Linked DNA regions of Flavivirga eckloniae. The protein of the gene in region 2 interacts with the protein of the main gene of each other region in a pairwise test. Links are inferred from orthologs where the notes say so. Each region holds a gene or a part of one and is shown on either strand. Other genes may lie near its edges. The genes, in order: mrdA and C1H87_RS11630.

Region 1 (3,340 bases), 720 kb from region 2 along the record:
TCTATCTTGATGGTGTGGTTTTAAAATATGGTCATAAGAAGCTTTAACAGCATAAGACAACCCTATGGAAAGTAGTAAAACAAAAAGGAGTTGAAAGAATTTAAACTTTTTTCTGTTGAAATAATAAAAACCAGAAAGACTAACAACAGCAATTAACGAGGTGATTAAAGGGCCGAATTTTAAAGCCAAAACAGATAGTACAATTACTGATAAACCTATAGATAGGTAATACTTTGGTAATCCTTCCCTGTACAACACAAAGAAGAAGGCGCCGTAAACAATCGTACTTCCGGTGTCGTTTTGTAATATTACTAAAAGAGCTGGGATAATTATTATTATAAGGGTTTGAATTTGATCCTTTATACTATTAATGTTCATGTTTAAATCACTCAGCTGTTTTGCTACAGCAAGAGCGGTGGCTGCTTTTGCGAATTCACTGGGTTGTAAGGTCATGCTTCCAATAGCATACCACGATGTAGCACCGTTAACATTTTTGCCAAAAATAAAAAGCCCTATTAGGGAGAGCATGGAAAAGATATAAATAATACTGGAAAAGCGTTCATAAAATTTAGCTTCAATGCCTAGAATGACAATAATGATAAAAAAAGTAAGTAATATAAATACAGATTGCTTGCCATAGGGTTGAGAAAAAGTAAAGTAGTCTATTTCACCACTAGTATAAGAAGCAGATAATATGTTTAACCAACCAAAACCGACCAGCAAGAAAAAAAGGATAATAGTTATCCAATCGAATTTATAATTTTTGTTAGTATCCCTAACCATTAACTTATGGGTTTTGTAATTTTATTAATTGCTGTTTAAGTCGTTTATATTCCGGTTCTTCAACAAATTGCAATTTAGTTTGCGCGTTTATTTTAAAGGGCTCTCCAGAATAGGGCTTCGCATATTCGTCTTCTAAACTATGCTTTAAAAGCCATTCTTCTAAATCTTTTCTGGTAATATGTCCTTTTATGTGTTTTTCTATAAGTAAACTGGCTACTTTACCTGCAAAACGACTTCCCCAATATCCGTTTTCAACAAAAACGGCAATAGCTATTTTTGGGTCATCTTTTGGTGCGAAAGCAACAAAAATGGAATGATCTGTTAGGTCGGTTTTTACACTATCTATAATAGCATAGTTTTGAACAGTTCCTGTTTTTCCACAAATCTCTATGTCTTTTACTTGTAACGAGGCAGCTGTTCCTTTTTTGTAAACCTGTAGCATACCTTCTATAACAGGTTCAAAATGCTCCTTGTCAATACTTGTATATTTAGGTTTTGTGAATTTTTCAGGTAAAGTTTTATCTTCAATAGATTTAATTATATGTGGTGTATAATAATGACCTCTATTGGCAATAGCAGCAATCATATTGGCTAATTGAATGGGGGTAGTGGCAACTTCACCTTGTCCGATAGCGTTAGATATGGTATATGTAGAATAAAACGTTTTTGGATATACGCGTTTGTAATAAGCTCTATCTGGAATTCTACCTTTTTGTCCAACAAATAAATCGTTGTTTAAAAAATTGCCCAGTCCGAAACTTTTGGCATGCTTGCTCCAAGTATCAATACCTGTTGAAGCACTACCGCTTTTATCTAAAATTTTTCTGTAAACAGTCGAAAAATAGGCGTTGCAAGACTCCTGTATTCCTGTAATTAGATTATTGCGCCTGCCAATGTAGCAATGGCATTTCATAAAACGATTACCATATTTATATCCTGCATAACAAGTAACAGTTTCGTTGGGTATTATAACGCCTTCCTGTAAACCAATCAAGGCGTTCATTAATTTAAAAGGAGAGCCAGGCTCGTAAACACCTTGTATACTTCTGTTAAATAATGGATTTGATATGGAATCTCTAAGCTTGATGAAATTTTTTGAGCGTTCTCTTCCTACTAGAAGATTAGGATCGTAGGTTGGGGCGGCCACCATGGCCAGTATTTCTCCCGAAGATGGTTCGATAGCTATAACGCCACCACGTTTATTTTGCATAAGGAGTTCGCCATATTCCTGTAGTTTAGCATCAATGGTAATAGTAATGTCTTTTCCTTGTTCTGGAATGGTGTCGAACTCACCTTCTTTGTATGGACCAATATTTCTATTAAACCTGTCTTTTTGAATAAACTTAATGCCCTTCACACCTCGAAGAATTTTTTCATAAGAAGCCTCAATACCCTGTTTACCTTTTAAATCACCCATTTTGTAATAGGGGTCTTTTTTTATATCGCTGGTATTTACCTCTCCAATATCTCCCAAAACATTAGCTCCGATACTTCTTTGGTAATGTCTTAGTGATCTTTTCTGGATATAAAAACCTTCAAACTTCCGCATTTTTTCTTGCAAAGCAGCATAATCTTCTTTTGATAATTGGGATAGAAAAACAGACGGTAATCTGGGAGAATAGCGTCTTGCTCTATTATATGTTTTTATAAATTGCTCTTTATCAATTTTTAATAGCGAACAAAATTCGAGCGTATCTAATGGTTCTACTTCGCGAGGAATTACCATGACATCGTAAGATGGTTGGTTGGCTACCAAAAGTTCGCCATTTCTGTCGTAAATAAAACCTCTTTTCGGATAATCGTATACTTTTCTAATAGCATTGTCTTCAAACAAATCATGTTCGTTTGAAGTATATATTTGAAGGTAAAAGAGTCTTGATAAAAATAAAAAACCAACAAATATTATTGAAAAGAATAGTAAAAACTGTCTCATTTAGGTTGTCGACTAAAAATAATAGTTATTGTCATACACAATAATATAGTAAATATACTTGAGAATAACGTTTTTTGAAGCACGAAAATTATTCTTGGCAGGCTAAATATTTCCAAAGAGAATAATATGATGTGATGCAATATAACCAGTAGTGTTATATAAGTGATTTTAGAACCAAATTCTACAACACTAAATTTTATATTGTGGTGTTCGTACATTGTTCCAAAAGAAAATTTTAATACAACCGGTCTTACATAAGCTATAAACACACAGGCTGCCGCATGAATACCTCCGGAGTCTAAAAACATATCGATTATTAAACCCAATAGGAATCCGGATAAAATAATTAATGCACGATTGCTCTTTACTGGAAATAGAATGATAAATAAAATGTATGGATAAGGGTTTATATAGCCAAAGAAGTTAATGTTATTGAGCATTAAAACCTGTATTAATATTAATACTACAAAACGGATGCTATTAATGGAAAGTATATTATTCATTTAGCAAATTAGTAACCTCAGGTTTGTTAATGTTTTCTATAATATACACATGCTCCAGATTGGTCATGTCGTTAAAAAGTTGCACATTGATCTCATAATAGTTTTCGGCAGCATCAAGCTT
Region 2 (3,331 bases):
TAGTAGTTTTTATTGAAAAAATGTAAAATATCTTAAGTCCAATATTTTACCTTACAAAAAAGATGTATTTGCCTCACACATTTGAAGGCGAATCCTTAGCTGTTTTATCAGTCTACGCTTTAATTTTACAGTTAAATAAATTCTAGATTTATTTTTCTATGAAACAGCCCCTTTCACCATTTCATATATAATTTTTATTTCGTCGTTCTTGAGCATAAATGCTCAAGAACTTCCTGAGATTGTTAATAGCAAGTTTTCTGATTAGTGTCTGGCTGAGTATTTCAACTACTCTCTCATGTGGTAGGCGGGTACTCAGCAAAAACTAAAGTTAAAACCTATTTTAATGCCCTAGGTTTTAACTTTAGTTTACCACAAGTTGTTATACTTAAGTAATAGCATTAGATTGGACGCCCATAAAAACAGGCTTATCGAACCTGCGTATATAGTTAAAATCCGCTTAAATCTTCTGGAAGATCATTATCGTCATCATCGTCCATAATTTTATTTGAATCCTTGGAACAATCCACGTTTATAGATAAGTTTTTTGGCTCTTCAAACGCATCTTTAGAAACATTTAATGTTTTATCTGCATAACAACTTTTCATGTATAGTCCCCAAATTGGTAATGCCATAGAGGCACCTTGTCCATAAGTTATTGACCTAAAATGAGCAGCTCTATCTTCCGCCCCTACCCATACTCCGGTAACTAAATTAGGCACCATCCCCATAAACCAACCGTCACTTTGGTTTTGGGTTGTTCCTGTTTTTCCAGCTATAGGGTTTGTAAAACCATATGGGTAGCCCGTAATTATTTCTTTATATTCTGCTCTATTGGCTTTATAGTTATGTCTTAACCTTGTTCCTGAACCACCTTGCGTAACACCCTCCATAAGCTTTAAAGCAACATAAGCTGTTTCTTCGTTTAAAACGTCTCGTGTTTCTGGTTTGAATTGATACAAAATGGTTCCATTTTTGTCCTCTATACTAGTTACCATTACAGGTTTTGTATACACTCCTTTGTTAACAAATGCTGAATAAGCACCTACCATTTCATAGACACTTATCTCTGGTACCCCTAAAGCTATAGAAGGCACTGCTGGTATTTCAGATTTAATCCCTAAGTTTTTTGCTAAATCTGCAACAGGTTGCGGCCCAACTTTATCAATCAATCTCGCCGTTATGGTATTTACTGAGTTTGCCAATGCATTCTTTAAAGTTCGGGTACCACCATAATCATCTTCTCCACCTGAGTTTTTAGGACACCATTCTTCCGGATTGCCATACTTATCTTTTTCTATACAAAAAGGGGTGTCCGGAAATTTATCGCAAGGCGAATAGTGTAACTGATCTATTGCTGCCGTATAAACAAAAGGTTTAAATGTTGAACCAACTTGACGTTTCCCCTGTTTTACCATATCATACTGGAAATGTCTATAATTCATACCACCAACCCACGCTTTTACATGACCCGTTAAAGGATCCATAGACATCATCCCTGGTTTTAAAAACGACTTGTAATAGCGCATAGAGTCGATAGGCTTCATAATAGTATCTACTTCTGAAGGTTTGCCTTCTTCCCATTTAAAAACAGTCATTTGTGTTGGCTCATAAAACGATTTTTCAATCTCAGCATCAGACTTTCCAGCTTCTTTTAGTATTCTCCAACGCTCTCCTTGTCTCATTGAACGCTTCATTAAATCGTCTATTTCCTTACGTGATAGCTCTAAAAACGGTGCTGTTGGATTACGCTTTGGTGTGTTTTGGTTAAAAAACTCTGCCTGTAATCTAGGCATATGTTGTTGTACTGCTGCTTCTGCATATCGCTGCATACGCGAATCAATGGTGGTGTAAATCTTTAAACCATCATTATATAAACTGTATTTTGTTCCGTCTGGTTTTGGGTTTTTCTTAATCCAATCCTTCATAAAACCATCCAAGTAACCTCTAAAATAAGTTGCTATACCATCACGATGAGATTGTGGTGTATATCGTATATCTAACTCTGTTTTTTGTAGTGAATCTTTAACAGTTTCATCAATATAATCATAGTACTCCAACTGATGTAAAACAACATTACGTCTATTTTTTACTCCTACTGGGTTTCTTCTTGGATTATATAATGATGAGTTTTTAAACATCCCTACCAACATGGCAGATTCCTTCATATCTAATTCATTGGGCTCTTTATCAAAATAAATTGCTGCTGCACTACGAATACCATCTGCATTATTACCAAAATCATAAATATTAAAATATTGGGCTATAATTTCTTCTTTGGTATACTGGCGCTCTAAACGAATGGCTATGATCCACTCTCGGAGTTTTTGAGAAAGCTTTTCTATAATATTCGCTTTTTCTCTTTTATGAAATAATTGTTTTGCAAGTTGCTGAGATATGGTACTAGCACCACCTTTAGATCCTAAAAAAAATGCTGCCCTTAAAGTTCCACGAGCATCAATTCCTGCATGATCATGAAAACGGGCATCTTCCGTAGCAACTAAAGCATCTATTAAATCTGGTGATAACTCATCGTAACCTACAGGTGTTCTATTATCATTTAAATAAAACTTACCTAACGTTTCTCCATCAGACGAAATAATTTCGGTTGCTAAGTGCGTTTTGGGATTTTCTAATACGGTATGGTCTGGCATTTCACCAAAAGCACCCCAAGAAGCCAATAAAAAAAGAAGAATTATAAAAAATATTCCTCCTGAAAATAAAATCCAAAACCAACGAATGTATTTTGAAAAATCTTGAGTTGCTGCTGCTTGCTTTTTTTTCGCCATTTAACTTTAAAATATTTATTTGGGTACAATTCTAAGAAAATTTAAGAATTATTAGAAGTTAATTTTTATTTGTTTAACGGTTTTTCAATTCTAAAACCAACATCTGTAATCCCTTCAAGTTCTATAACGCCATTAACTTTTCCGTTTTCTCGCATGGCGTGCTGTATATTCACTGTGTAGTCTCCCGCTTCTTTAAAAACAACTCGTTCTTTATACCAAAGCTTATTTTCTTTAACACTTGTAAGACCCGTGCCTAAAAGTTTTCCGCTAGGGTCTGCCATTCTATACTCTAACGTATCTTTAATGGTTTTTCCATGTGGAAAATTCATCTCAACAATTAAAAACAAGTTATTGTATTTATAACTATTTGTGTTTCTTAAGTTAACAAACAAATTGTAGGCATTTATAGAATCTGGAGGTGCAACCTTAAAACTAACTACTGAATCTTTATGCCATTTGTTAGGAACCGATTTATAGGTATCGAAAACACGATTAGAATCACAGGAGATAAATACTAGAGAGATAATTAAAAGAAATAATAATAC

Evidence for each region.
Region 1: the proteins of C1H87_RS11630 (region 2) and mrdA interact in binary tests that used the Escherichia coli proteins (3 or more experiments, as listed by UniProt). The link is inferred for Flavivirga eckloniae from one-to-one orthologs.

The regions. Positions count from the first base shown.
Region 1 is NZ_CP025791.1:2,102,710-2,106,049, reverse strand. Bases 253-3,251 are described here. They hold mrdA (penicillin-binding protein 2), read right to left. Parts: upstream 2,717-3,251; coding sequence 788-2,716; downstream 253-787. Other genes in these bases: mreC (rod shape-determining protein MreC), read right to left, coding at 3,212-3,251; mreD (rod shape-determining protein MreD), read right to left, coding at 2,713-3,219; rodA (rod shape-determining protein RodA), read right to left, coding at 253-783. In the rest of the region: more of rodA, read right to left, coding at 1-252; more of mreC, read right to left, coding at 3,252-3,340. UniProt on the Escherichia coli protein: Catalyzes cross-linking of the peptidoglycan cell wall. Responsible for the determination of the rod shape of the cell. Is probably required for lateral peptidoglycan synthesis and maintenance of the correct diameter during lateral and centripetal growth.
Region 2 is NZ_CP025791.1:2,824,380-2,827,710, forward strand. What follows is about bases 117-3,106. They hold C1H87_RS11630 (transglycosylase domain-containing protein), read right to left. Parts: upstream 2,787-3,106; coding sequence 447-2,786; downstream 117-446. Other genes in these bases: C1H87_RS11635 (gliding motility lipoprotein GldH), read right to left, coding at 2,852-3,106. In the rest of the region: more of C1H87_RS11635, read right to left, coding at 3,107-3,331. UniProt on the Escherichia coli protein: Cell wall formation. Synthesis of cross-linked peptidoglycan from the lipid intermediates.